Linked DNA regions of Psychrobacter arcticus 273-4. The protein of the gene in region 1 interacts with the protein of each later gene in a pairwise test. Links are inferred from orthologs where the notes say so. Each region holds a gene or a part of one and is shown in the gene's direction. Other genes may lie near its edges.

What was found.
Region 2: the proteins of typA (region 1) and rlmKL interact in binary tests that used the Escherichia coli proteins (3 or more experiments, as listed by UniProt). The link is inferred for Psychrobacter arcticus 273-4 from one-to-one orthologs.

What each region holds. Positions count from the first base shown.
Region 1 is NC_007204.1:408,047-422,991, forward strand. What follows is about bases 10,649-13,510. They hold typA (translational GTPase TypA), read left to right. Parts: upstream 10,649-11,086; coding sequence 11,087-12,934; downstream 12,935-13,510. Other genes in these bases: PSYC_RS01750 (OmpA family protein), read left to right, coding at 10,649-10,732; mscL (large conductance mechanosensitive channel protein MscL), read left to right, coding at 13,327-13,510. Outside these bases: lepA (translation elongation factor 4), read left to right, coding at 1,034-2,830; lepB (signal peptidase I), read left to right, coding at 2,909-3,811; PSYC_RS01720 (DUF4845 domain-containing protein), read left to right, coding at 3,972-4,367; rnc (ribonuclease III), read left to right, coding at 4,521-5,318; GTPase Era, read left to right, coding at 5,576-6,625; PSYC_RS01735 (DNA repair protein RecO), read left to right, coding at 6,674-7,438; PSYC_RS01740 (pyridoxine 5'-phosphate synthase), read left to right, coding at 7,538-8,332; PSYC_RS01745 (prepilin-type N-terminal cleavage/methylation domain-containing protein), read right to left, coding at 8,370-8,957; more of PSYC_RS01750, read left to right, coding at 9,548-10,648; more of mscL, read left to right, coding at 13,511-13,764; PSYC_RS01765 (hypothetical protein), read right to left, coding at 13,867-14,319; mutM (bifunctional DNA-formamidopyrimidine glycosylase/DNA-(apurinic or apyrimidinic site) lyase), read right to left, coding at 14,646-14,945. UniProt on the Escherichia coli protein: A 50S ribosomal subunit assembly protein with GTPase and nucleotide-independent chaperone activity, required for 50S subunit assembly at low temperatures, may also play a role in translation.
Region 2 is NC_007204.1:907,124-923,652, reverse strand. Bases 5,844-8,828 are described here. They hold rlmKL (bifunctional 23S rRNA (guanine(2069)-N(7))-methyltransferase RlmK/23S rRNA (guanine(2445)-N(2))-methyltransferase RlmL), read left to right. Parts: upstream 5,844-6,175; coding sequence 6,176-8,482; downstream 8,483-8,828. Other genes in these bases: PSYC_RS04005 (mechanosensitive ion channel family protein), read left to right, coding at 5,844-5,854. In the rest of the region: tRNA 2-thiocytidine(32) synthetase TtcA, read right to left, coding at 1-568; 7-cyano-7-deazaguanine synthase QueC, read left to right, coding at 951-1,730; PSYC_RS04020 (hypothetical protein), read left to right, coding at 2,003-2,332; PSYC_RS04015 (peroxiredoxin), read left to right, coding at 2,491-2,991; PSYC_RS04010 (dihydrolipoyl dehydrogenase), read left to right, coding at 3,045-4,580; more of PSYC_RS04005, read left to right, coding at 4,661-5,843; PSYC_RS03995 (TerD family protein), read left to right, coding at 8,886-9,461; PSYC_RS03990 (DUF475 domain-containing protein), read left to right, coding at 9,723-10,790; PSYC_RS03985 (TerD family protein), read left to right, coding at 11,403-11,978; PSYC_RS03980 (TIGR00266 family protein), read left to right, coding at 12,193-12,945; PSYC_RS03975 (TerD family protein), read left to right, coding at 12,980-13,588; PSYC_RS03970 (TerD family protein), read right to left, coding at 13,847-15,106; PSYC_RS03965 (ATP-grasp domain-containing protein), read left to right, coding at 15,571-16,529. UniProt on the Escherichia coli protein: Specifically methylates the guanine in position 2445 (m2G2445) and the guanine in position 2069 (m7G2069) of 23S rRNA. Methylation occurs before assembly of 23S rRNA into 50S subunits.

The sequences.
Region 1 (14,945 bases):
CGCGCTTGGTAGACTAGGCAATCGCCGCTGCACACTGGCAACAGATTGAGCAGGGGAGGAAAGTCCGGGCTACATAGGGCAGCGTGCCAGCTAACGGCTGGGCAGGGTAACTTGACGACCAGTGCAGCAGAGAGTAGACCGCCTTTGTTATCGCAAGATATCATCGGTAAGGGTGAAAGGGTGCGGTAAGAGCGCACCGCGTGGCTGGCAACAGTTCACGGCATGGTAAACTCCACGCGTAGCAAGACCAAATAGGCATCGGCATGGCGCGGCCCGCGTTCGATGCGGGTAGGTTGCTTGAGCGTACGAGCGATTGTGCGCCTAGAGGAATGATTGTCCACGACAGAACCCGGCTTATCGGTTTACCAACCTTTTTAGCAGTTTTTTAAAGGTGTCTCTTTATTAGCTTATCTTTAAAAAGGCACAGCAGTATCGGTTTGGTGTTTTAAAATTGCTCTGATCTTGAATTTAATTCAATATTTTTGCAAAAAAAGCCAATTAGGGGTTGACGTAAGTCACTCATATCGGCATAATACCGAGCCTTAAATGGCGATGTAGCTCAGCTGGTTAGAGCGCATGACTCATAATCGTGAGGTCAAGAGTTCAAGTCTCTTCATCGCCACCATTTATATGCAGTTGTTCAAATTTAAAAAACCAATCCTTTGTGATTGGTTTTTTTTTGCCTGTTTTATAGCTTAGAATAAATAGTTACCCACAAAATTTATATCAGATCTAACCTAGTAAATATTTTATATTTGAAGCTGGCTTGTTTACCCTCATTTATAAAACCAAAGCTTGCTGATAAAATCAACTTACTTTACAGTGGAAAACTGCTAGAATACCCTCACATGCCTGCGCATAGTTATAAGTAATAATCAGCGCTGTGGGCATTTCACTTGCTACAATACGATGTTCGCTTTATATAGTACCCTTGGTGTATTGACCAATATCAACTATGAGTGTTTATTCTATTGTTGCCATCTGACAGCATTTATATTCGTTATTCAATCCTCCATTATTTAGTAGGCGCTTTGTGACTGCATTAGCCAATATTCGTAACTTTTCTATTATTGCCCACATTGATCATGGCAAATCGACGCTTGCCGATCGCTTTATTCAGATGTGTGGCGCGCTGCAAGATCGCGAGATGCAGGCACAAGTCCTTGATTCTATGGATATTGAGCGTGAGCGCGGTATCACGATTAAAGCGCAGTCGGTGACGCTGTATTATGACCATCCCAATGGTGAGCGTTATCAGCTGAATTTTATTGATACCCCGGGCCACGTGGATTTCTCTTATGAGGTCTCACGCTCCTTAGCGGCTTGTGAAGGCGCTTTATTGGTGGTTGATGCCGCACAAGGCGTGGAAGCGCAGTCTGTTGCCAATTGTTATACCGCTGTTGATCAAGGCTTAGAGGTCATGGCAGTTTTAAATAAAATTGACTTGCCACAAGTTGAGCCTGAACGTGTTATTCAAGAGATTGAAGACATCATTGGTATTGATGCCGTTGATGCGCCACGCGTGTCAGCAAAATCCGGTCTTGGCGTTGATAAGTTGCTTGAGGCGTTGGTTGAGTTTATTCCTGCGCCAACAGGTGATCGTGACGCACCGCTGCAAGCGTTAATTATTGATTCATGGTTTGATAATTATTTAGGCGTCGTATCATTAGTGCGTGTACGCCAAGGTACGATAAAAAAAGGCGATAAACTTTATATTAAATCGACCAAAGATGCGCATCTAGTCGGATCAATTGGTGTCTTTACTCCGAAGCCGTTAGATACGGGTATCTTAGAAGCGGGTGAAGTAGGCTTTATTATTGCAGGTATTAAAGATATTGCTGGTGCGCCGGTTGGTGATACGATTACTCATGCCAGTACGCCTGATGTCGATTGTATTCCTGGATTTAAACAGATTACGCCGCAAGTATATGCCGGTATGTTCCCTGTTGAATCTACTGATTTTGAAAAATTCCGTGAAGCGCTGCAAAAATTGCAAATCAACGATGCGTCGCTATTTTTTGAGCCAGATACTTCTGATGCGTTAGGCTTTGGTTTCCGCTGTGGCTTCCTCGGTATGCTGCACATGGAGATTATCCAAGAGCGTCTAGAGCGTGAGTATGACTTGGATTTGATTACCACCGCTCCGTCAGTTATCTACGAGATTGTGAAAAAAGATGGCAGTATTATCTATGTTGATAACCCATCAAGATTGCCTGAACCGAATAATATAGAAGAGTTCCGTGAGCCTATTGCTCGCTGTCAGATTTTAGTACCGCAGGATTATCTGGGTAATGTGATGACGCTTTGTATTGAGCGCCGTGGTGTGCAGGTCGATATGCGTTTTATGGGTCGCCAAGTGCAATTGATCTTTGATATTCCGATGGGTGAAGTGGTGATGGACTTCTTTGACCGTCTAAAATCGGTATCACGTGGCTTTGCGTCACTTGATTATAATTTTGAGCGTTATCAGGTCGATAAATTGGTTAAGGTTGACGTCTTGATTAATGGTGATAAAGTCGATGCACTCGCTATGATTGTTCATGAAACCCAGTCGCGCTACCGTGGTAATGCGCTGGTTAGTAAGATGAAAGAGCTGATTCCGCGTCAGATGTTTGATGTCGCTATCCAAGCAGCGATTGGCAGCCAAATCATTGGTCGTAGTACGGTAAAAGCCATGCGTAAAGATGTCCTAGCTAAGTGTTATGGCGGTGACGTCTCGCGTAAGAAAAAGCTACTCTCGAAACAGAAAGCTGGTAAAAAGCGCATGAAGCAGGTGGGTAACGTGGAGATTCCACAGGAAGCCTTCCTAGCGGTATTGCAGGTAGACTAGATTGTTAATAAATGAATATCATGGCTGTTTTTACGGATGTCATCGTTGGATAAGTAGCTCGCTAATAGGCAATTAAGTATGGATTTTGATTTTAATTTGATTTTAGTGCCATTAACCATTGGCTTGGGTCTTATTTGGCTATTAGATAAGCTGACACTTAAACAACGTAAAACACGGGGTCGCGGTAAAGAGAGCTGGTTGGTACGCTGGGCATATGATTTTTTCCCGGTATTAGCAGTGGTGCTTATTGTGCGCTCATTCTTAATTGAGCCGTTTAATATTCCGTCGTCTTCCATGGTGCCGACCTTATATACAGGCGATTTCATTGCCGTCAATAAGTATGCTTATGGGGTACGTTTGCCGCTGACTTATAATAAAGTAATCGATACCGGTGCGCCTGAACATGGCGATGTGGCCGTTTTTCGTTATCCAGAGAACCCAAGTATTTATTATATCAAGCGCGTCATTGGTCTACCGGGTGATACGGTGAGTTATAATCAAGGTACGCTTGCGATTAATGACGTGCCTGTTGCTACTCAAGCTATGGATTTTGACGCCAATGCAGAGCTGACGTCACAGTTATATTCGGCAGGTCAAGTGGCTCCGGGTCAAATGCTGACGGAAGAGAATGCTGCTGCGATGGGTCAGCAAGAAGAAGGTGACGCACAATACTTTAAAGAGACCCAAGGTAAGCATGAGTATGTCGTGCGCTATTTGAATGGCATGAACAGCTCACAATATGCGCCATTTTTACAGCAACAGTCGCCAGAAGTGGTGAGCTCAGAAGGTAATGAGTGGCGTATTAACGTGCCTGAAGGTCAGTATTTTGTCATGGGTGATAACCGTGATCGCAGCGCGGATGGACGCTTTTGGGGCTTTGTGCCTGATGATAATTTAGCAGGAAAAGCGGTGTATATTTGGATGCATAAGCCGCCAGGTCTGCAGTTACCCACCTTTAAACGTAATGGCGCTATTGATTAATGGCATCAATGCTCTACGGATGGATTTATCGACAAACGTTTTGTGCTAATATTACAGCTATTTAATGTAATGATATCTAGCTTATAAATATGTACTAAAATATAGTAATTTATAAGCATGGTAAGTTACGAATATAGAAAATTTCCCGTTGAGAGGTATTATGGTGCAACAGTTATCTGGCTTATCTACACAGCGCGGTGCTAGTGTCACTAGTATCGTTTTTATTATCATCGCTTTGGGCGTTGCTGCTAAATTAATTGTTGCCATTGTGCCGGCACAAATTGCCGATTATCAGCTGACCAAAACCTTGGGTGCTCAGCTTCAAGAATCTAATAGCAAGAAAGAAACTGCTAAGCAGTTCGTTGTTCGTGTTGATAAGCAGTTGTCTATTAATGCGGATTACGATACCAAGGCTGAAGAGATATTTACCTTTAAAGATAAAAAAACAGGTCAGTTAGCTATTTATAAAAAATATGAAAAAACCCATACGCTCTTTGGTAATATTGATATTGTGAATCGCTTTGAAGGCGATATTGATCCTACAATAGCAGATTAATTCGATTTTTTAGAATCTAAACAGCAACGATTTAACAAGCCAGTACGCTATAAAACAGTTCTCTATGAGCTGGTTTTTTGTATTTAATATTTTTAAACGTTACTATTTGATGAGATTAAATAGTGCAACAAAAGGGATAATCATAAGCCACGCATGAAACCAACTTCGCAGTATCCTCAGGCGGTTCCTAATCCACCAAAAAATAGCCTATCTGATGACACGCTTGTTATTAGTTCAGAATTTATTCAACGCTTAGCAGTATTAACGCGCAAATTGGGTTATGTGTTTAATGATTTAAGCCTAGCAAAGCTGGCACTCACGCATCGCTCGTTCGATAGTAAAAAGAACTATGAACGCTTGGAGTTTTTGGGTGATGCCTTATTGGGGATGATTGTTGGTGAGGCGCTATATCATCGTTATCCGACCCAAAACGAAGGTCGTCTGACCCGTATGCGAGCGACGCTCGTTAGGCAAGAATCTTTAGTCATTATCGCTCAAAATCTAGAGCTGTCAAATCAGCTGATATTGGGGGTCGGTGAACGTAAAGGTGGCGGTCGCAATCGTGCTTCCATATTGGCAGATGCGGTAGAATCATTGATTGGTGCTATTTATCTAGACAGTCAAGATATGAATATCACGCGAGAATGTGTGCTTTCTTGGTATGGGGATTTGATTGATAATGTGAACGATCAAAAAGCCCTAAAAGATGCCAAGAGTCGTTTACAAGAATGGTTGCAGTCGAAGCAATTTGACTTACCACATTACGAGTTGATGGAAACACGCGGCAATGCCCCGCATCAACTATTTGTGGTACGCTGTCAGGTAAACATTATTAACTGTCCTGATATTACCGAATCTGGCGAAAGTCGCCGGATTGCTGAGCAAAAAGCTGCTGAGCTGATGATTAACCAGCTTCATAAGTTGCCAGGTGTGCCCAAAAAACGCCGCTAATAGCTTTTGTAATATGGCCCTGATTTTATAGTACTGCCTTAATAGTAACGCCGTTAAAATTATAATCTCTACATTTTAAAAAATGCTTATTCTTTAACGAATTAGTATTGCGATATTACATATTTTTAACTTGATAACAGTGCTGCTGTTTATGTCATATGAGCATACAGCAGTTTGACTGATGACAAACCCCATAGGATTACCCCATGAGCAATCACTCTGACTTGCCATTAAATAATGAAGATAATGCCACAAATATGACCGAAAATACTGACCTGAATGTAAGCCAAAATAATGTAGTAAAAGATAGCGTAGTGGAAAACGATACAGTAGATAACGATTCAGCAATTGAAGCATTTTTTTCACCAGATAATAGTAAACTTGCCGTTGAAGGTTTTAAAACCGGCTATGTCGCCATCGTTGGTCGCCCAAATGTCGGCAAATCAACGTTGATGAACCATTTATTGGGTCAAAAGCTTTCTATCACTTCGCGTAAACCACAAACGACTCGCCATCGTATCCACGGTATCTTGTCTAATGATGAGATGCAGGCAGTATTTGTCGACACTCCAGGTATTCATCGCAACGAAGTGCGTGCTATCAATGAGCGCATGAATAAAGCGGCCGTCTCTGCATTGGTAGATGTCGACTTAGTATTGTTTGTTGTTGATTCTGACCAATGGCGTGATGATGATTTACTGGTTCTACAAAAGCTTGGTGATACCAATCTAAATGTGGTTTTAGTGATTAATAAAGCCGATACCTTGAAAGATAAAGGCAGCGTTTTGCCACTAATGGAGACCTTTAACGACAGTTTTGATTTTGCCGATATCGTCCCTGTTTCTGCATTAAAAAATCAAAACTTAGATCGTCTACAAGAAGTGATAGCATCACATTTGCCAGTGGCTGCACCAATTTATGATACAGAACAAATCACCGATCGCTCAGAGCGTTTTTTAGCCAGTGAAATCATTCGTGAAAAGATCATGCGTAGTGCCGGTGATGAAGTACCCTATGATTTAACCGTACAAATTGATGGTTTTAAAGATGAAGCGGCACATACTGATCCAAAAACCGGTCGTCCACGTAAAGCTTGTACCTTTATCGATGCCACTATTTATGTTGAGCGTAGTGGTCAAAAAGCGATTGTTATTGGTGATAAAGGTCAACGTATCAAGCAAGTGGGTATGGATGCGCGTAAAGATATGGAACAGCTGTTTGATAAAAAAATCATGTTAACGTTGTGGGTGAAAGTTAAGCGTGGCTGGTCTGATGACGAACGAGCTTTGACCAGTTTAGGATATTAATAGCAACGCTCTTTTATTTTGGACTGATTGTAGCTGGAGTAATAATCCATGCGTAATGAAGCGTTAATCGGTTATTTATTACACCAGCGCCCTTATCAAGAAAAGCGCGCCTTATATTATTTATTTTCTCAGCAGCATGGGGTGATACATGGTATTGGCAAAAAAGGCGCGCCACTATTTATGCCCTTACAACTCTTTGCTACGGGCAAACGTGATCTCAAAACCTTTAGTCAAATCAATATTGCCTCTTTTATTTCAGCTCATCAATCAGCTCCACAAAATGATGATGCAGCAAATGCAGAAACACGGTATCAAGAAAGCATCACAGGTCAGCATCAATATGCAGCCTTGTATCTCAATGAGATATTATGGCGATTATTGCCTACTGAAGATCCTATGCCAATATTATGGCAGCATTATCAAGATAGCCTATACAAGCTCAAAAAACCTCTAAGCGCTGACGAGCTACGTTTGTGTCTGCGCCATTTTGAGAGCTATCTATTTAATGAGTTGGGATTTTCACTGACTTTGAATCAAGACAGTCTCGAAAATCCTATCGATTCTGCACAGGTTTATCGATTCTTACCTGATGTCGGTTTAATGCCTATTGTGCATCATGAAGACAGCGAAAGTTTGGTTAGGCATACTGTCTTTAATGGAAGTGAGGTATTGATGATGCTTGAGCAAGGTTTATCTGTTAATACGCTAAACATGTGGTCGCGTTTGCATCGGCAATTGATTGATCACTTGCTTGATTATCAGCCGCTACAAAGTCGTTTGCTTTGGCAGCAGCAACAGCGTTATCAATTATAAAGCGTTTCGAATGATAGCGTATGGTCACACACTACTTATCATAAATACGTTACAGGCTATTTTTAGTAAATGATCTAACTATTAATAAAAGGATTTTTTATGACGGCTACAGCGCAGATTTTGCCGAATACATTAGAGCAAAATTCAGATAATATATCAAAAAAACCACTCTTAGGTGTCAACGTTGACCATGTGGCAACCTTACGTCAAGCACGCGGTGTGAGCTATCCAAGCCCACTAGCTGCAGCCCTTTTGTGTGAGAAAGCAGGTGCTGATGGTATCACCATTCATTTGCGTGAAGATCGCCGTCATATTCAAGATGCCGATGTGTATGAGATGGCAGGGCAGCTGACCACTAGAATGAATCTAGAGATGGCAGCAACGACTGAGATGCTAGAGATAGCCTGCCGAGTCAAACCATATTGGGTATGTTTAGTGCCAGAAAAGCGTGCTGAATTAACCACAGAGGGCGGGCTTGATGTAGCAGGACAGCTGGATTTGTTGAAAGATTATGTCGCTAAATTACAGGCAGCAGGTATTAAAGTCTCTCTATTTATTGATCCCGAAGACAAGCAGATTAATGCAGCAGTCACTTGTGGCGCTGATGCTATTGAATTACATACAGGTTCTTACGCTGAGGCAGGTTTGGCAGGTGATATAGAGAAAGGAAGTGTAGAGCTTGAACGTATTAAAACTGCAGTGATTACCGCCAAACGAATTGATAGTAAGCTGTTGGTCAATGCTGGTCACGGTCTTACACATGATAATGTTAATGCGATTGCCCAAATTGACGGTATATATGAGCTAAATATTGGTCATGCCTTGATAGCGGATGCGCTATTTGTGGGGATAGAGCAGGCTGTTATTATGATGAAAATAGCTATGCATCGCTAGTTACGATAGTTAATGCTTAGCATGTATGGCTATTTTATTAAGTGCCACATCCAGTCGGATGATCTTCATGGGGCTTATAAGTAATGCGACCGACTTGGCTAAATGAGATTTGATACATGGTGTGATTGTAGGTTGAGGTTGGACAGTATTTAATATGTCCGAAATGCCCACGAGGACTGCCACTATCGCCCCAAAACTTAGTGTAATGGCGGTTATTACCGACCCTCAAATATAAAGTACTGTATTTCGGGTTTAGCGCTTGATCTTCTAACAAATCATCAATACCAACATCATAATTGTTATTATTATTTTTATCCGAGAATAATAATAACTGTTTAAAGCTGTCTCTATGGCAAAGACCACCACCATTAGATAAGCAAACCAGTAAATTTTGTCTTCTAATGTAACTCTCGGCTTTTGCCATAGTTAAGGTAGTGTCTATTTGACCTGCAATACGTTTGGCTTCCATACGAGCTAATTGGGTTAAGATATAGGGTGTGGCAATCATTGCTATGATTGCCAAAATGGCAACCGTTATGATTAATTCTACTAAATTAAATCCGTGCTCATTATGGCGTCTACAATCTTTTGAGCATATTAAAAGTGTTCTATATGATATGGTCATAATGGACTGCTACCTGTATGAGAGGGATAGCTAAGATAGTTTTAAGTATTGATTATGAGGATGATCCTAGCAATTTATATGTTTAATGACTCAATGACTTCTATCAGTTTATTCTTATAATTCATGACGTAAAGCGCGAAAGAAAGATCTTACAGATAATAGTGAAATATTGTTTATTGATATATGTTCAATATAAACCAAATATATATCTACTGTCAAAGAATGTTTCATTTCGTGAATAGCGGCTTTTAACAATAGAGAAAATTAACTACTTGTATTAAAATGAATTGTAACAATAGGTAGGAATCGTTTCATCATCTATTGCGACCTAACATACAAAAGATAAAGAGTGTAACGTGTGTTAGCTCTCAGTAAGTTAAGCGGGCTAATGTGTTTTAGTTATGACATTATCGTGTAATAATGTGTAGCTGGTTTACGAAAAAAGTTGTAAACTGAATTGATAATAGCTAAGCTACATCTTAATTGGTTTTGCTTTGTAATTTTAAGTTCGTACGTTCGTAAATGATGTTTGTTTTTGAGCAATAGTTTTGCTTAATGCACTACTAAAATTATTCTTTGGAGAAAGTTTCATGAAATTAAATAAAATTGCTTTGGCTTTGTTTGCCATCACCGCAGCCCCACTAGCAGCTAATGCTGGCGTAACTATCAGCCCATTACTACTTGGTTATCACTACAGCGAAGGCGCTGATGATGAGCAAGTTGAAACTACGAGCCCTGCTGGTGTTGGCGATAGTGGTTTCTATAAAGAAAATGGATTATATACTGGTGCCGCACTAGGTATCGAATTGACTCCTTCTACCCAGTTTCAAGTAGAGTATGGTGTATCAAATACTGATGGTGTAGATCCAGCATCAACTGACAGCTTCGATGCTGAACAAGAAATGATCTCTGGTAACTTCTTGATTGGTACTGAGCAATTCACTGGTTACACTGATAATAAGCTTAAGCCATATGTATTGGTTGGTGCTGGCCAATCTAAAATTAAGATTGAAAATGCAGCGGGTACTGAAGTTGCCGAAACTAAAGATACTATCGGTAACCTAGGTCTAGGTGCTATGTATCGTATCAATGATGCGCTAAGCCTACGTGGTGAAGCTCGTGCGATTCATAACTTTGATAACAACTGGTGGGAAGGCATGGCTTTGGCCGGCCTAGAAGTAGTCCTTGGTGGTCACTTAGCACCTGCAGTAGCAGTTCCACCAATGCAAGAGCCTGACGTTCAGACTCCACCAATCGTTATTGTAGAATCTGATCTTGATTCAGACGGCGATGGCGTACTTGATAGCATCGATGCTTGCCCAGGCACTCCAATGAATGTGGTTGTAGATGCGCGCGGTTGCCCAGTACCAGTAGATATTACTGATGAGCTAAAAATGGAACTACGTGTATTCTTTGATAACGACAAGTCAGCTATCAAAACTCAGTACAAACCTGAAATCGCTAAAGTAGCAGAGAAGATGCGTGAGTATCCTAACTCTACTGCTCGTGTTGAAGGTCATGCTTCTAAAACTGGTCCATCAGCACGTTATAACCAACGTCTGTCTGAAGCCCGTGCTGTTGCTGTGAAATCTATGTTGACTAACGAATTTGGTATTGCACCAAACCGTCTATCAACCGTTGGTTATGGTTATGACCAACCAATCGCTGACAACAACACTGAAGAAGGTCGTGCTATGAACCGTCGCGTTTATGCCATCATCACTGGTGACAAAACGATGACTGTTGAACAAACTAAAGATATGGTTGTTCAATAAGTAATAGCTAATAATTATGTAATAAGCTAATTAGTTACAAAAAAAGCCACCCATTGGGTGGCTTTTTTTTATTGATGTATCGAGAAAAGTAAGTAATTACATAAATTTATGATGCAATAATGTTATACTAGCCACCCAAACACTTTGTAAATTGACAAGGTGTACATTAGCATAGCTATCTGTACGATGGATTCATCACCATAAGTCTATGTTTTACTTCTATTAATTATCTAGCTGTACCTATTGTATGGTTATTTAATCATAACGTAATCCTACTTATCTGGTTAATGGCAAAAGTTTATCCAGCGGTGCTTACTGCTACTGCATTTTTTTAAGACGAAACGAGCATTTTATATGGCGAACGATATCAAACACCTGCGTAACATTGCAATTATTGCCCACGTTGACCACGGTAAAACTACTTTGGTTGATAAGCTATTACATCAGTCTGGTACTTTTGGTGACCGTGCCAACATTGCTGAGCGTGCAATGGATTCAGGTGATATTGAGCAAGAACGTGGTATTACTATTCTGGCTAAAAATACAGCCATTCGTTGGACAGATAACACTGACGGTACAGAATACCGTATCAACATTGTTGATACCCCAGGTCACGCCGACTTTGGTGGTGAAGTTGAACGTGTAATGTCTATGGTTGACTGCGTACTTCTAGTCGTTGATGCGGTTGATGGTCCAATGCCTCAGACCCGTTTTGTGACTCAAAAAGCGTTCGAGCAAGGTCTAAAACCTATCGTTGTCATCAATAAAATTGACCGTCCTGGCTCACGTCCTGATTGGGTAATGGATCAAATCTTTGATTTGTTTGATAACCTTGGTGCGACTGATGAGCAGTTAGATTTCCCAGTGGTATATGCCTCAGCATTGAATGGTATTGCTGGTCTAGAAGCTGATAACTTAGCTGATGACATGACGCCACTTTTCAAAACTATTGTTGATGTGGTTCAGCCTCCTCAAGTGGATGCTGAAGCACCTTTCCGTATGCAAATCTCAAGCCTTGATTACAACAGCTTCGTTGGTGTTATCGGTATTGGTCGTATTCAGCGCGGTAAAGTAAAAACCAATACACAAGTGACTGTCATTGATAAAAATGGCAATACTCGTAATGGCCGTATTTTGAAAATTATGGGTTATCATGGTCTTGATCGTATTGATGTAGAAGATGCGCAAGCAGGCGATATCGTTTGTATTACTGGTATTGATGCACTAAATATCTCTGATACGATTTGTGATCCTAGCACTGTCGAAGCATTAAAGCCTTTGACGGTTGATGAACCTACTGTTTCAATGAACTTCCAAGTAAATAACTCACCTTTTGCTGGTCGTGACGGCAAATTTGTGACCTCGCGTAACATTCGTGAACGTCTTGAGCGTGAATTGATTCATAACGTCGCATTACGTGTAGAAGATACAGAGTCTCCTGATAAATTCAAAGTATCAGGTCGCGGTGAGCTTCATCTATCTGTACTTATCGAAAACATGCGCCGTGAAGGTTTTGAGATGGGTGTTTCAGGCCCAGAAGTTATTGTTAAAGAAGTTGATGGTAAGCTACAAGAGCCGTATGAAAACGTGGTCTTCGATATTGAAGATGAGCATCAAGGTTCTATCATGGAGCAGATTGGCTTGCGTAAAGGCGAGATGACCAATATGGAACTTGATGGTAAAGGTCGTATGCGTATTGAAGCGACTATGCCTGCCCGTGGTTTGATTGGTTTCCGCTCTGAGTTCTTAACCTTGACTTCAGGTTCAGGGATCATGACGTCAAGCTTCTCACATTACGGTCCACAAAAGATTGGTGATGTTGGTGGTCGCTCGAATGGTGTGTTGGTTTCTATGGCGAAGGGTGTTTGCCTAGGTTTTGCTCTATTTAACCTACAAAAACGCGGTAAATTATTCGCTGAGCCACAGCTTGAAGTTTACGAAGGTATGATCGTTGGTCTTAACTCACGTAACGATGACATGGCCGTTAACCCGACGACTGCTAAGCAGTTAACCAACGTCCGTGCTAGTGGTACTGATGAAGCGCTAACACTAACGCCAGCAGTCAAGTTTACGCTTGAGCAAGCACTAGAATTCATCCAAGATGATGAATTGGTAGAAGTAACGCCAAAAGCGATTCGTCTACGTAAGCGCTATTTGACTGAAAGTGAACGTAAGCGTTATGGTCGTAAGAAAGGTGCTTAATATTGAACAATAAATAGTGGTTATCCATTATTTGGTTCCGTATTAAAGATATCTAATGAGCAGCATAGAATAGTGGTATACCAACTATTCTATGCTGCTTTTTTTTGTGTTGCCTTTTGCATAAAATAAAAAGACAATAGTCGGATATAATTTGCTAAAAAGACGAACAATTTTATGCTCATGATTGAAATCCAAAGTTAGATTCATCATTTATAGTTGAAATACTTTAAAGTCGCTACAGTAATGCTGGTGTAAATTTTTTGTAGCCTCTGTCTGCGTAGGCACAGCAAGCCAGAAAAATTTGCACCAGTATTACGTGTTGTATCGATATTACTTTTCACCGACTATATACGCTTATTTTATGGTCGATAAGATTTTTGAGGAGATAGATTATGAGTATGGTATCTGAGTTTAAAAAATTTGCTTTAAAAGGCAATGTGATGGATCTCGCCGTCGGTGTGATTATCGGTGGAGCGTTCGCTACGATCACAAAGTCTTTAGTAGAGGACGTTATCATGCCCATCGTTGCTTTTATTGCCGGCGGTGAAATTAATTTTAAAAATATGTTTTTGATACTAGGTGATACACCTGAAGGTGTAGTAATGACTTATGATGCTCTCAAAGCCGCTGGCGTTCCTGTATTGGCTTATGGTAATTTTATTACGGTATTGATTAACTTTTTAATTCTGGCATTTATTATCTTTATGATGGTAAAAATGGTCAATAGATTGCGCCGTGCAGATGAGGTTGTAGAGAAAATCGCAGGACCTTCTGAAGAAGTGCAATTGCTGCGCGAAATTAGCGCTAAGCTTGGTAATATTAATAAGTAAGCGTATTTTTACTGACTGTCAGATTAAAAAATAAAAAAGGCTAACGTTATGTTAGCCTTTTTCTTATTGGGTTTGTTTATAAGTACTTAACTGCATTTATATTTAAGGTCTAACGACAACATGGTCATTGGTATTAATAATAATCTCTGATGGTTGATCAACCACGATACGCACAACGTTATTATCAACGTTGTTATCAACGACCTGCGATTTATAATAGTTGTCTTCAGCAATCGTACAGCCTAAGCAACGACTCATGGCATTCCATGGTTCAACAACAAGCTTCTGCTGTGCTTGCTCAGCATTACCACCGATCAAAGAGAAGGGCAGACTGACGATATAAGCTGCTGTGCCTGCGACGGCTGCTATCAATTGTAATGGTTTGCCTACAACAGTATCTACAGCCATAGTCTCATAAGAGGGGCCAAAATCTGTTTCATCAATTTCTATCGCTGCCAAAGCAGACTGCATGCTCGCAAACGCTAAACTGGCACTTACCATAACCGTTAATAGTTTATATTTCGCGGTGCATTTGATATTAGCTTGAGCAGTCATAATGATATCCTAAAACACATAAATAGTATGATGTATAGAAGCTTCGATATCTCTACAAGAATAGAGACATCACGGCAACGATAAATGACATATATATTACTGATAAATAAATGGCTTGCAGTGTTTTTGTAAGTACTGTTTTTGTAAGTACTGGCTCTATTAAAGCAATATGTAGGTCAATAAGCAACAAAAATGCGCAGCATATGAGGACATGTTTGTTAGTCGGTTTATTCCGATGATAGACGATTAAAAGTGACTTAGCCAGAATGTGTAAGTAAGCGTTGCACTTGGTGTGTTAATCTAGGAAATCTTTATTTTGAGCAAATTTACATTGAAATGATTGGCTGACAAAGAGGGCAGTAGACACTAGCACGTCCATTCAGCTTAATGTTTTCTAAAGTGGATTCGCAGTGTGGACAAGCGTTACCTTGCCTACCATAGACGTTCAAGGTCTGTTGGAAATAGCCTGTTTGACCATCAGCAACGGTAAAATCACGCAGTGTGGAACCACCAAGCTTAATTGCCTTCTGTAGAATGGTTTTGATATGGGCAACCAGTATAACTATTTGCGCATATGACACTTCATTAGCTGGGGTCGCAGGATGAATACCTGAGAGATATAAGCT
Region 2 (16,529 bases), 500 kb from region 1 along the record:
AACCATAAAGTGAGCCACGGCGTAAGCGTGAGCATGCCGAACAATAGGTCTTGCCTTCTGGCACCACGCTTTTGACAATACTATAAGTATCTTTTTCCAGAATATAATGAGCAATGCCCTGCTCGTTTAGATAGGCTGGTAACACCTCTTCAGGATAGCCTGGCTGCTTTTGGTCAAGATTGACGGCGACGATATCAAAATGAATCGGGGCAATACGTTTTAATAACAGCAATATATCGAGCAACGTATAGCTGTCTTTACCACCTGATACGCAGACCATTACCACATCGCCATCTTCAATCATATTGAAATCACGAATCGCCCATGATACTTGACGGCGCAGCTTCTTTTGCAATTTACGAAAGTAAGCCGATTCGGTCAATGATTGAGTGTCAGCCAATATTTTATCCGCTTGCTCATCCATAAAATCATCATTTCTGTCATCGCTATCATCATATAACATCGCCTCGATGGCAGTTGTTTTAGCATGATGATTCACGTCAGTATCGATAGAAGCCTTATCAAACTGAGGCGTGGTTTGTTGTGTAAATAAGGTTGCTGCAGTCATAAGTTACTCAATATCTTGACAAGAATGTCTTTACTTCAAAAGAGGTAATCAATCGATCTATTAAAAAGGCTGCAATAAAAGCTATCTGCATATGGCTAACAATGATGCTTAGTAAAGTAACGCTTCAAACAGTGCTTTAAAACAGCAGCGATTATAACAAAATTTGCTAACAGATTGAAAAGAGGATCTTAAATTATCCTCTTAAATGCAACTATGTATCTAAAGCCTCACTTTTCATTCACAAATGCTAATACTTTATTACCAATTTTCCTAAACTTCATCCTATTACTTACATGATTTTTTAATGCTGCTTTCAAGGTTCTGTAATGGTGGGATTTTTGTTAAAATAGGCGTTTTTCGTCAACCAATAATAGATGCCACTATGACAAATACTGCTCTGCCAACCTCTTCTGCTGATCAAGAAAACGATACCCAATTAAACGAGCTGCATAAAAGCCAAAATGCGGTCGTGCTGTTGTCAGGTGGGCTTGATTCAGTGACTTGTTTATATTGGGCAAAGGCGCGTTATGCTTCAGTAACCGCAGTCAGCTTTGATTATGGTCAACGTCATAATAGTGAGCTTATCGCTGCTAAAGCGATCGCTGAAACCGCAGGGGTCAATCATAGGATTATTGATATCGATATCGCCCAATTGGGTGGCTCATCATTAACAGATCACAGTATGATTGTGCCCGATGGTGATACTGATAAATTCCCAGATAAAAAGCGTGATGAGATTGATAACGACGCCATTCCAAATACCTATGTGCCAGCGCGCAATACTATCTTCTTATCTTATGCCTTGGCAGTCGCTGAAGTGACTGACTCTAACCATATCGTCATTGGTGTAAGCTCAGTCGATTATTCAGGATATCCTGACTGCCGACCTGAATATATTGCCGCTTTCCAGCATATGGCAAACCTTGCCACCAAAGCAGGTGTTACCGGTCATCATTTATCGATTCAAACGCCACTGCAACAGCTATCAAAAGCCAAAACCATCGAGCTTGGTCTGTCTCTTGGCGTCGATTACGGGCAGACGATTTCTTGTTATCAAGCAGATGCCAATGGTTTTGCCTGCGGCGTTTGTGACAGTTGTGCGCTGCGCCGTCAAGGGTTTGCTCAGGCAGGCGTTGCCGACCCTACACATTACCAGTCATGATTGCAGAGATTAATGTCTTAGAATACGAATAGACTGTCTTAAAATAAAGGCGATTAAACATTGGCGCAACATTCGCTTGCATTAACACAGCACGCTGCCGTTGTATTTTAAATACAATAGTTGGTATGGTATGAGCCACTCTATCTGCAACAAGATATGAATGCGCACCAAAATACCAACATTTTAGCAGAAGTGATATTTTATCATTTGTACAAAAACTGAATTATTTATAAAAAATTCAAGTCATCGCTGCTACCCGTAAGAGGATATTTATGAAATTTTTGCCAGTATTACCCCTAGCCCTTGCTGCTCTATTTGCCATGCCACAAGCAAATGCTGTTGATATTAAACAGAATAATATCAATACTTGCGTCAACGGCGCGGTCAAATACAAAGTCGCTGACAAGAGCACTGCAACCAAGCTTTGTGACTGTACCATCGGTGTCCGTAGCAATATGACCATTGGTCAGATGTGGGAGATTGAGAGCTACGCGCAAAGTAAAAAAGACCCATCAAGCCTCTCGTATGTGAAAAAAATGCAAAAAGATTTGCAGCAATGTACCATTGGTTTGGACTTAAAACAGCCACAAAAACCTGCTTAATCCTTAAATTTTTAGATGTCTAAAAGACTGGCAATTGCCAGTCTTTTTTGTTGCTCATCCATAAGTGATGTGTAAAATTGAGGATTTATTTCTACGAATCTGCCTATAATGGGATGACCAATAATAATATAACCCCAATCAAAATAAATAAGGATTTTATGATGGCAAAGCCAACCACAGAAACCATTACCCTACCTGATTTTCCAGTCACCATCGTACGCGAGCTAGACGGTCATTTCATTCATGATGACATCAGCTTAAAAGAGCTAGTAGCCAATACCAGCAAAGGACTTATCCTTTATTTTTATCCAAAAGACAATACCCCTGGCTGCACCACACAAGCGACAGAGTTTACCGCCCATCTTAACGAGTTTGATGACTTAGGCTATGACATCATTGGCGTCTCACGTGATAGCGTTGAATCACATGAAAGCTTTATTACCAAATACAATCTACAGATCCCACTTATCAGTGATGCCGATGAAAAACTTTGCCACCATTTTGATGTGATTAAAGAAAAGAACATGTATGGCAATATTACTCTAGGTCTTGTGCGTTCAGCATTTGTCTTTGATAAAAATGGTACGCTCACTCATGCACAGCGCAACCTTAAAGCAAAGGATTATACTGAGCGTTTATTAACCACGCTTGCGCCTTAGTTTTTTAATAGACCTGACGATAAACCTTAAAACACTCTTTATTTGAGAATACTATGAATAAACAGCCTGATACCGCCTCCGATCCTTCTGCTCCCTTTGATCATAGCACTCATCAAAACGTGACGCGCAAGGTATCTGTTGCGGTCATTGGTGCTGGGACTGCCGGTCAAAACGCTTTTCGTCAAGCAAAAAAATCTGTAGAAGATATCATTATTATTAATGATGGCTTTTGGACAACGACCTGTATTGCGGTGGGTTGTATGCCAAGCAAATTACTCATTGCCGCCGCTGACCGCGCTCATGATGCCAATCATTCTGGTGAATTTGGCATCCATGCCACTGCTCACATAGATGGCAAACAAGTAATGGAACGGGTGCGCGCTGAGCGTGGTCATTTTTCCAGCTACATCGAAAAATACGTCGATAGCTGGTCTGAGGATAGCAAAATAGCGGGACGTGCTTATATTAATAAGCAAGGTCTGATTGAGGTCAATGATGAGTTGATACAAGCAGATAAAATCATTGTCGCTACTGGCAGCTCGACCTTTATTCCAGATGGCTGGGCTGACAAGCTTGGCGACACCATGCTGACCTCAGACACTGTCTTTGAGTTAGTCGACTTGCCAAAATCCATGGCTGTCATTGGTGCAGGTGCCATAGGTTTAGAGCTTGCCCAAGCCTTTACACGTTTGGGTGTAAAGGTAACGGTATTTAATCGCGCCAAACGCGTTGCTGGTTTAAAAGATAATGATATCAATAACAAAGCCATTGACTGCCTAAGTCGCGAGCTGACCATGCACTTGGGGAGTAAAATTACTGATATCGGTCAAAAATTAGATGGAAATATCGATAAAAATATAGATAAAAAGAACATCGCTGCATTTATTGACTATGAAGACAGCGCCGGTAAGGTACAACAATGGCAAGGTGACTATGTACTGGTCGCGACCGGTCGACGCAACAATATAGATACATTGGGTGTTGAAAACCTTGGCGTTGAGCTCGATGATAAAAATCGCCCAAAAAACCTTGATAAAAAAACTGGTAAAATCGGTGATTTAGACGTTTATATTGTAGGTGATGCCAATGCCCATATTCCATTGCTTCATGTAGCAAGCGATGAAGGTTTCAGTGCCGGAAGTATGGTCTGCGGCAACAAAAAAGACGCCTATATTCGTCCGCCTGCAACGCCATTTTCCATCGTCTTTAGTTCACCGCAAATCGTCAATGTCGGTATGTCTTTACCAGATATCGAACAAGATCCAACGCTTGAACACGTGATTGGGAAAGTCAACTTTGACAATCAAGGTCGTAGCCGTGTTATGGGTGTCAACTGTGGTCTATTGCATATTTATGGCTGTGAAAAAACAGACAGAATCTTGGGCGCAAGCATGGTTGGTCCGGATGCAGAATATATCGGTCATATATTGGCAATGGCAATTACCAACGACTTGAGTATCAAAGACATACTCGACACCCCTTTTTATCACCCTACTATTTTAGAGGCTTTGCGTGCTGCCTTGCGTGATGTTCAGGATTTGATGGAAATACCGTATCAATCGCTTGATACCCAACAACACAGCTCTTGAATGAGCATTAAACCACGTTGTTAACATCATATTAGTATAGAGTAATATATTTTAGAACCACACCTTTCATGGATAAGATAATGGCAATCACTAGTATTACTGAGTTTTTTCAAGAGATTGCTCGCGATCTGCATACCAGCCTTTATCTTGCCATTGGTGGCTCTATCGAGGAAGGCACCTTAGATTGGTCGTCTAAATCAGTAGAACTGGTGAGCACTGGCATCAAAATCCTAATATTGCTTGCGATATCGGGGTTTCTTTATTGGCTTGCTATCTATGTACTCAAAAAAAGCAAAGCACGCATTCGCCTTAATGAGCGCTGGGCTAAAATTGCCCGCTCAATCCTGCGTTATGTATGGGCCGTGACCAGTGTCATTGCTATTATGAGTCAGCTGAATTTTGAGCCAGATACCATCAAGGCCACTGCCAAAGCCAGTACATGGGCGGGGATATATTATGTATTATGGACATCTTCTGGACAAATTATCCATAAAATCCTACAGCACTATGGTCTAAACGCCTCTATTGAGCAGCTGCTTAAAAATATCTTATCGGTGCTGCTATTAGTCTTAGGGCTTGCCAGTGTCATGGCACAGTTTGGCTTTGATATTGTCTCTTTAGTAGCAGGTTTGGGTATCGCCGGTTTGGCAGTCGGTTTTGCCGCGCAGTCAACGCTTGCCAATTTTATTGCGGGCATTACTATTTTGCTTGAGCAGTCCTTTCAAGTCGGTGACTGGGTCAACATCAATGACAATGAAGGTCGCGTAGTGGTGATTGCCTTACGTACGACCCATATCTTAACTCGTGACAATATTACAGTCATCATACCCAATTCGAATGTCGCCTCCTCCGTCGTTACCAACCTGACCTCCAAAAACTTTATACGCTTTGATATTCAGATGCGTATTGCTTTTGAAGATGATATCGATAAAGCACGTGAGGAAATTCTGCAGGTACTGTCTGATAGTGAGGCGGTACTTAACCGACCTGAGTCTTCTGCGACCGTGGCAGAGATTGGCGAGTATGGCGTATATTTTATTGTACGCTTTTGGGTCAAACCAGCGGCAGTAGCTCGTATGCCCAAAATCAAAGAGGATTTACGAGAGAATATCAAACGCGCTTTTGATGCCGCTGATATCTCGACCCCTTATCCTCATATGCGCCTCTTAATGCCAAGAGAAGACGTCTATCCGATTGTGACCAAGCCCAAGCCATTGGCAACGACCGCGCAAACTGTTTCAGAGTCATTAGCGCTGAACAAAGACCAGCATTAATATTCTTGCAACTTATTTAGCATTTATAGTTGAAATACTTTAAAGTCGCTACCGTATTACTGGTGTAAATTTTTTGCAGCCTCTGTCTGCGTAGGCACAGCAAGCAAGAAAAATTTGCACCAGTAGTACGTGTTGTATCGATATTACTTTTCACCGACTATATATGCCATAAAAAGTTCTTTAAAATATAAATCTTTTAATCATCGCTTTCTTAAACATCAGCGCTTTAAAGCATCCGCTATAGAATTATGGTAAAATTAGCGGTTAAACATCTTATTTTATGATGTGCACTATTTATCAATTTAGCCCACAGGTATCCGTATGACCGAAACAACCGCGCTCGCCTCTTCCACAGTATCTTCGGCACCGTTGTCGCTTGACCTTATCATTACCTGCGCCGATGGGTTAGAAGCACCGCTACAGACTGAGCTGACCAGTTTTGGTATTGCAAGCGAGATGAAAAGCACTGGTCGCCTTGCTGTTACGGGTACCTTGCGTGATTTATATAAGATCTGCCTTTGGTCGCGCGTGGCATCTCGTGTATTAATGCTGATTAAACGCAAAAATATCAATGCCGAATATGATGTGGCTGAGCAGCTGTATGGTTTGGCAAAATCGGTCAATTGGACGGAGCAATTTAGCTTAGAGCAGACATTTGCGATTCGTCTGTCTGTGGATAAACGTGTGGCAGTCAGCCAACAGTTTGCCATGCTACGTATCAAAGATGCGATTGCTGATACCTTTAACGAAGTATATGAAAGCCGCCCTAACGTCGATAGTAAAAATCCAGACTTTTCTATTTTTGCGACCGTCAATGACAAGCAAGCTGAATTGTATTTGGATTTGTCAGGTACCAGTTTACATCGCCGTGGCTATCGCGTGGCAATGACAGAGGCACCATTAAAAGAAAACTTAGCAGCTGCCCTACTTTATAGTGCAGGCTGGCATCAGAAAAATGAGGCAGGTGACGCGCCTTTTTATAATGCACTAATCGACCCGATGTGTGGCTCTGGTACCTTTATCATTGAAGCGCTACTCATGCATTGTGATTATGCCGTCGGTATTGATAAAGCCGCCAATCAATTTGGTTTTTACGAGTGGCAGCATCATGATGCGGCACTATGGCAAGAGATGATTGATGATGCACAGACACGTTTCCGTGCAGCCTTAGAGATTGCTAATGAGCAGCCGGATACTTTGCCGCTCATCTTTGGATTCGATGCTGATAATGGCGCCATCATTGCCACAGAAAAGAACCTGATTGCCGCCGGTCTGCAAGACTTATTGCCGCTACTCGATATCGAAACGCGCGCCCTTGATCAGCTAAGTACGCTATTAAAACCCTTGGTTGCTGACGGTCGTCTAAGCAATCCTTTGATTATCACCAACCCACCTTATGGTGAGCGTCTGGGTGATGAAGAAATGATTAAGCCATTATATCAATCGATTGGTCTTATATTACAAGACAGCTTTGCTGGTAGTGGTGTTGATCCGATGCTTGGTATATTGGCATCTCACGTTGAGCAAGTAGATATCTTGCCTATCAGAGAGCCAAAAACGTTGCGGTGTCATAATGGTGCCATTACCGTGTATTTCCGCTATGGTACCTTGATTGCTGGACAAACGGGTAATCTTGTTAATCGTTTTGAGAAACGTGAAATTGAGGTTGAAGACGGTCAAGATTTTATCAACCGTTTGCAAAAAAACCTGACCCGACTAAAGAAATTGGCTAAAAAAGACAACGTGAGCAATATCCGGGTCTACAACGCTGACTTACCTGATTTTAAAGTGGCGATCGACTTATATGGCGACTATGCTCATGTGCAAGAGTACGCGCCGCCGAAAACTATTCCACCAGAAACTGCCAAAAAACGCTTTAATTTGGCGTTAATGGGTATTCGTGAAGTGTTCGGCATTAACCGCGAACAAATCTTTATTAAAACTCGTGCTCGTCAATCCGGTAATGACCAATATAGTAAACAAGGCAATACCGAAAAGCGTGGCAAGTTTTATATTGCCCGCGAAGATGGCGCTTATCTGTATGTCAATTTCACCGATTATCTCGATACGGGTTTATTTATTGACCATCGCAATATGCGTGCGCGTATCAAAGACAACAGTCGTAATAAGTCGGTATTGAACTTATTCGCTTATACTTGTACGGCGAGTGTGCATGCTGCATTGGCGGGCGCTAAAAAAGTGACCAGCGTGGATTTATCACAGAATTACCTGGATTGGGGCAAGCAAAACTTTGCCTTGAATGGCTTAAATGTCAGTGGTAATAAATATCAATTTGTTGCTGCCGATATTTTTGAGTGGATCAAAGACAATACGGAACAATTCGATATTATCTTTATTGATCCACCAACCTTTTCAAACTCTAAAAAGTTTCAAGGTACCTTTGATGTCCAGCGTGATCATGCTGCACTGATTAACCGTGCCATGAACCGCTTAACGGCAGATGGTATTTTATACTTCTCTAATAACTTTACCCGCTTTGAGCTGGATGAGCAGTTGACTGAACGTTATGACATCGTCGATATTACCCAAAAAACTATCGGTTTTGATTTTGATATCAAAAAACCGATTCATCAAAGTTTTGAGATTCGTCATCGTCAGAGTATATAAAAAACAATAAATCTTAGCTTTGATGCCTAACTTGGTATGAAACATAACAATGACCCAATCAGCTTTGATTGGGTCATTTTTTATTGGTATGATAGAACGCTGCTAGCGATCATCTTACCTTTGTTTAATCCTATTATCGCTGGTATAGTAAATCTGATTCAAAAGCGACACAGTACTATTTTGAAGAGACGGTCTTAAAATATAGTTGAAATACTTTAAAGCCGCTACAGTACTACTGGTGTAAATTTTTTGCAGCCTCTGTCTGCGTAGGCACAGCAAGCAAGAAAAATTTGCACCAGTAGTACCTGTTGTATCGATATTACTTTTCACCGACTATAGTTTTTATCTTCACCGTTGTAATCGTGCAACTCACCCTACTCCAATAAATAACAAGGACCATTCCATGGCATTATCTCTGAATAAAGGCGGTAATTTATCGCTCACCAAAACAGATCCAAATCTAACCAAATTACTTATTGGTCTTGGTTGGGATGAGCGCGCAACCTCTGGTGCTGAATTCGATCTTGATGCGAGCGTATTTTTATTAAATGCAGCTGGCAAAGTACGCGGCGACCATGACTTTATCTTTTATAATCAGCTCAAATCTGATAATGGCGCCGTTGAGCATACCGGTGACAACCGTACGGGCGAAGGTGACGGTGATGACGAAGTGGTCAAAGTCAACCTAACGCAAGTACCTGCTGATGTCGATAAAATCGTTGTCACTGTGACTATCCATGATGCCGCTGCGCGTAGCCAAAATTTCGGACAAGTAGCCAATGCATTTATTCGCGTTGTTAATGAAGAAACGGGTACTGAAGTGGTCCGTTTTGATTTAGCAGAAGACCACTCTATTGAGACAGCGATGGTATTTGGCGAAGTCTATCGCCACAATGCCGAATGGAAATTCCGCGCCGTTGGTCAAGGCTATTCAGGTGGTCTACAAGTGATGTGCCAGCAATATGGTGTTGATATCTAAATCAATATTTAGTCCGTGCTAAAACTATTTATTAGATGATAAGTCCGTCCAAAACATAAAGCAAATATGCCTCACTATTAGCTGTGATAATGGCTGTAAAATATGGTTGCAAAATAGTCACAATTTTTAATAGCCAAATGACTGATAATGCTTTATGTTTTGTTTAGAATTATGCATAAAAAGTGGTTAGTAATAACCGCTTTTTTTATGCTGTGTCTATAATAGACAACCTTAGCTTTACGCAACCAGACAGGATGTGTCATGAGACATTTTTATTTAGACTTCATCTTCACAGCTATCGCATTGATGGTAGCTGCATGGTGGGGATATTCACATGGTGGTATGGGCGGCTTAATAACCACTCTATCTATTACTGCTATTTTGGCCGTCATGGAGATTTCATTATCATTTGATAATGCGGTGGTCAACGCTTCAGTCCTTAAAGGCTGGGACGAATTTTGGAAAAAGATATTTTTAACCGTTGGTATTTTAATTGCTGTATTCGGTATGCGCTTAGTATTCCCGATTGTCATCGTTGCAGTGACTGCCGACCTTGGTATGATGGAAGTAATCAATCTAGCGTTATATCAACCAGAAGAATACTCGGCAAGACTAATGGCACATCATGCTGAAATCTCAGCCTTTGGTGGTATTTTCTTGTTACTGGTATTCTTAAACTTTATCTTTGATGATAAAGAAGTCCATTGGTTCCATTGGCTTGAGAGCCGTTTGGCAAAATTGGGCAAAGTCGATGCCATGAGCGTGTTTGTCGCGCTTATTGTCCTGATGTTTGCCGTATCATGGGCCAATGCTGAACAAGGTTCTGCCGTACTGATTGCTGGTGTATGGGGTATCTTGGTCTATCTTGGCGTCCAAGTTATCTCTGGTATGCTCGAGGGTGACCTTGAAGAAGACTTAGAAAACGAAGAGAATGGTTCTGGCGCAGCAGCGACCAGCGCGATTATGAAAGGCGGTATTATCGGCTTTTTATACTTAGAAGTCCTTGATGCCTCATTCAGTTTCGATGGCGTGATTGGCGCATTTGCGATTACCAATGACGTTATCGTGATTATGCTTGGTCTTGCCATTGGTGCTATGTTTGTGCGTTCGATGACCATCTTCTTGGTCGACAAAGGCACGCTTGATGAGTTCATCTATCTTGAACATGGCGCACATTATGCCATCGGTGCCTTGGCAATTATCATGCTACTATCGGTGAAATTCCATGTACCAGAGCTTATTACTGGTTTGATTGGTATTGCCTTTATCGGTTGGGCATTGCTTGCTTCACTCAAATATCGCAAGCAACAAGCAAAGTCGATTACCTAGTGTTTATATAACAGGGTGTGTAAATAACATAACGTAAAAAGATTTTATCTCAAAGCGTTACTAATAACAGGTTATATCGAGCAATTGGTATAGCTTGTTTTTTTACCTTTTTTATTTTACCGGCAATTTATATCATTAGATTTTGCTTAACAGCTATAGTTGAAATACTTTAAAGTCGCTACAGTATTGCTGGTGTAAATTTTTTGCAGCCTCTGTCTGCGTAGGCACAGCAAGCAAGAAAAATTTGCACCAGCAGTACGTGTTGTATCGATATTATTTTTCACCGACTATAGCTTCGACATTGAAACCTCAGTACCAACTTTAGTATCTAAGAAATTCATTTTTGATAACAATATCTTAACGCTTGTTATCGGGATGGTTAGAAAGTATCAGATTTGCACAATTGCTATATCTATTAGTAAACACAACATCAGCGCACAAAATACGCCTTGCTTAGTGAGCAAACGCTTAGTATAGTAAATCGTAATGATATGCAGGGCATGGCGTACAGATGGATTTTTTCTAACGGCGTCTATATCTCGACCACTGCACTATTTGAGTTTATTTTTTTATCAATCAATCCACTTAATTATTAATCCAAAGGATATTTATATGGCTATTAGCTTAACAAAAGGCGGCAACGTAAACTTATCAAAAGAAGCGCCAGGTTTAACCAATATTACTGTCGGTCTAGGCTGGGATCCACGCGCCACTGACGGTCAAGAATTTGACTTAGATGCGATTGGCTTTTTGGTCAATGAAGCAGGTCAAGTACGTAATGATCAAGATTTCATCTTCTTTAACAACCTAAAGTCAGACAATGGCGCGGTTGAACACACAGGCGACAACCGTACCGGTGAAGGTGATGGCGATGATGAAAAAATCAAAATCAACCTTGCGAGCATTCCAGCTGACGTAAGCAAAGTCGCTATCTGTGCCATCATCTATGAAGGTCAAGCTCGCAACCAAAATTTCGGTCAAGTGGGTGACGCTTATATCCGTGTTTTGAACGACAATGGCGACGCTGAAATCGCTCGTTATGACCTATCAGAAGACGGCAGTACCGAAACAGCGATGATTTTTGGTGAATTATATCGTCATAGTGGCGACTGGAAATTCCGCGCGGTTGGTCAAGGTTTCAGCGGTGGTCTTGGACCATTAGCGGCCTCTTACGGCGTCAACGTTTAATAGTCTAATTGACTTAAGCGTGTCGCAGGCCAACTATCGTAAGTAACTATTCACTTACGAAATCTATAAGCCATCAAGTGTGTTGTTTAAGACATTTGATGGCTTTAAATTTAAGTAGCTATGGCTTTAATCGCTAAACGATATTGACAGAAGATACTTGCTACACCCTCTAAAAATAGACTTATAAAAATATTAGAACAAGGACTTTTGACCTATGGCTGCAACGTTTAGCTTAATCGGAACTATTGAACCCTTCTTACATTGCACTCTTAAAAAAGGCGATTCAATCTATTGCGAAGCCAATGCTATGGTGATGATGGAATCAAATCTTGAGCTAAAAGGTAAGTTGCAAGGTGGACTGATGCAGTCATTGATGCGCCGTTTTGCTAATGATGAGTCACTTTTTCAGCAGCAAATTGAAGCGGTAAATGGTGAAGGCGATTGCTTACTGGCACCAACGCTAGACGGCGATATGCAAATCATTGATTGTGGCAAACATCAATATACCTTGAGCGATGGTGCTTTTGTCGCGGCGCAAATTGGCGTCGATATCAGAGCCCATATTCAACGTAACTTAGGTGGCGCAGTCTTTGGTGATACCGGCGGCTTTATGGTCATGCAGACGCAAGGTCAAGGTCAGGTGGTGGTATCGGGTTTTGGTTCATTATTTGAGATTGATGTGACCCCAGATAAAGATGTCATTATCGATAATGGTCATGTGGTCTGTTGGGACTCGACGCTTGATTATAAGCTCTCTGTATCCACCAGCAAGAAAAAAGGCATCATGAGCAATATCATTAATTCAGTCACCAGTGGCGAAGGCATGGTATTGAACTTTTCGGGATCAGGCAAAGTCATTATTTGCTCACGCAACCGTGACAGCTACCAAGGTTGGCTGCAAAGCATCTTAGGTACCAGCTCAGGCGGTCGCGGCGGCAATAGCGGATTACTTGGTAATATTTTATAGCAATTTCTCATACAACTATTCTAAGGATTATCACATGGCAGTTAGTTTACAAAAGGGTCAAAAAATCTCCCTAAGCAAAGAAGCTGGCGGCGATCTTACCCAAGTAAAATTAGGTCTAGGCTGGGATGTTGCCCAAGCTCCACAAGATAAAAAAGGTGGGTTTTTAGGTAAATTGTTCGGCGGCGGTAGTGGCGGCGATTCTATCGATTTAGATGCGTCATGCATCATGTTTGATAGCAACAAACAGCCAGTGGATGCCATTTGGTTTAGCCAATTAAAATCAAAAGATGGCAGTATCGTGCACACTGGTGATAACCGCACCGGTGACGGCGATGGTGACGATGAAGTGATCAATGTTGATTTATCAAAAGTCCCAGCTAACGTAGTGTCCTTGGTATTTACCGTGAACAGCTTTACTGGTCAGACGTTTGAGACAGTAGAAAATGCGTTTTGCCGTATCGTCAATGCCAATAACAATACTGAAGTAGCACGCTATAATTTGTCGTCGCAAGGTACTCATACAGCGATGATTATGGCAAAAGTTTACCGCCATAATAATGAGTGGAAAATGCATGCCATCGGTGAAACGGCGACTGGTCGTACTTTCCATGACTTGATGCCTGCTATCACCCCGCATGCTTAATATAGTTGAAATACTTTAAAGTCGCTACCGTATTGCTGGTGTAAATTTTTTGCAGCCTCTGTCTGCGTAGGCACAGCAAGCAAGAAAAATTTGCACCAGTAGTACCTGTTGTATCGATATTACTTTTCACCGACTATAGCTATAATTTTTGAAATGATATCTCGTCTTATCGTTTATAAAAATTGCGCATAAAAATCAGCCCATCTAACAATAGATGGACTGATTTTTTACGTTTGTTAAAGCATATAAATACAGTCGTTACTTACTGCCACGTTTCCAACTAAAGCCCCAATTAAAAGCTTTATCCATCTCTTGATGTCCTTTAAAGTACTCATTAATACGCTCAACATTAATACTGCCTTGTTGATTGACCAGACGCGCAATAGCGCACATTGGTAAGTTACCTGCACCTTCTGTCAAACGTGTTTCAATCGGTGGCTGGTCTGGCACATGAATGGTCACTACCCCATCTGTTTGCGACCAATTTGGTGCCCCTTCATAGATAAAAGCAAAGATAAACACCTCTTCAATCTGTGACCACTGCTGACCATTAATATCCAGCCATTCGCCACCATTCGTTTGTCCCGTTCTATCATCAGCACGCAATAAAACGTAAGGCGCTGACTGCAAGCTACCAAAGCGATTGCCTAAAGCTTGAATCAGGGTCTTTTCACCATTTTTCAGATGAATCATCGCGCCAACATCAAGATCTATGCCGCCAGCTTTATGTTGCTTAAACAAATCGCCAAGTAGCCCTTTTTTGGGCGCTTGCTTGCTGGTATCTGGACGCTGATTCCAGTTTAAATTGACAGAGATTTTACCAAAGTCATCGCGCTTTTTAAGATTGATGCTAGATTGATTTTTGGTTAAGGTGATTTTACTCAGGTTAATTGAAGGGCTAGTAGAGCTGGCAGGTATTGGCGGTGGCGTACTTGTTTGAGGCGCACTACCAGCTTTTTGCGTGTTGATCGGTCGCTGTGTATTAATAGTCTGAGCTTGAGATTGAGCAGGCGCTTCATCGGCAATTTCAACACCGAAATGCTCAGACAAAGGTTTAAGACCGCCTTCAAAACCTTGAGCAATAAAGCGAAACTTCCAACTGCCCTGCCGGCGATAACATTCTGCTAAAATGATGGCTTTTTCATTACGTCCAACAGCACTTAATTGGCAAGTTATCAGCACTTGGCTGCCTTGCAATACCTGGATATCTACATCGCCGACTTGAGCAAGCGTTTGCGCGCTAGAAAACGCTAAAGCAATCTTCTCAATATTGGCAGGTTGCGCTGTTAAATTAATATCAAAAAATCCATCGCTGTCATGACCGCGAAAGCCGACGCTACCATCATCGCTACGTGTCTGCCCATAAAATATCATATCGCCATCACCGCGCACTTTGCCATCCGCGGTCAAACGGTAAGCGGCGCAATCGATGGCATTTTGGCTTAAAATACGAATACTGATATTGTCAGTTGGTAGTGGCGCATTGGCACCAGCAATCAGTGCTTGAGGTTGACTCATTTTTTATCCTTTAAATGATTGATTGTGTCGCTGTATTTATTAGATTGACTATAGTAAGCCCAGTATAAAAACGATACAGCGGGACTGGAATGAATTTTTTGCAGCCTCTGTCTGCGCAGGCACAGCACGCCAGAAAAATTTATACCAGTGCCGCGTCAAAACATGATGTATCTACTTTATTTGGAATCGACTATATCGCCATATAGTAGCATGGATGGCACCAAAACCTTAGTCAGAACCAGCGTCTCATAAAACGTCAAAAAACATTATAAAAAACAGTAAAAATCCTTGATGCTATTTAATTGGAAGCATTTATAACGTCTAGCATTTGTATATAATAGAGCCCGTTATATACAAATGCTATTTCTGAGATTATTTGATCATGTATTAGATTGCTAATCACTTTGTGATGACGATATTGAGTGATCCAAAACCCTATTATTTAAAAGAATGCTGAGAGAATTATGGATAACCCTGTTAACAATAGTCATCATACAAAGTTAAACGCTGTTTGGTTGGCTGAAGGTCAATCAAGCCAGCGTGATATGCTCGCCAGCCTGCAAGCTTTAAAATCCCAATCTAACACACCTTTTACTATCATTGCTTCACACCGCCACAATAGACCTGAGATTTTTGAATTTGCCGATATCGTATACCGAGAACCTTCTGTAACTGCGACAGATAGTGATGAGCAAGCAATAATCGAATCCGTTGAGACATTGATACCGCGTTGGGAATTTGTCTTAGAGCAAGCCAAAAACAATAACGTAAAAGTGTTACTCACTGGACGCAATGGTATCGATTACGAAGCCCAACGGGAAAAATTTACTGCCGCCGGTATTCGTTTGTTAACGGGTGCGACCAGCGTTGCAGCACTAGAATCAATCGATGATAAGTTTGCTTTTATGCAACAGTGCCATGAGCATGATATCCCTGTTGCAGATGCGTGGCGCTTTGATAGTGTGGCAGAGCTTGAGGCTTTACTTGCCAAACACGGTCATCAGCCGTTATGTGTCAAACCAGTGACGGGTATTTTTGCACAAGGATTTTGGCGACTAGGCAAAGTTAAAGAGACGGGTAAAGAAGAAGGTGAGCAATATGACAGTTTTGAGCATTTATACTTTACTGAAGAGAAAAAAATCAATACCGCGCAATTTATCAATGCTTACGCCAATAGTCTAATGGTGCATGAGCACCCGATTCCCATGTTACTGATGCCTTTTTTATCAGGGCAAGAATACTCTATCGATGTCGTCTGTGAATACGGCGAAGTATTGGCCGCCGTCACCCGTTATAAAACGGGGAAAATCCAACATATTGGTTATGAGCAATCAGTTATGGATGTGGTCATTCCACTAATAAAAGCCTTTGGCTGCGATGGTATCGTTAGCGTACAAACCAAAGCCGATGATGATGGTCAGCA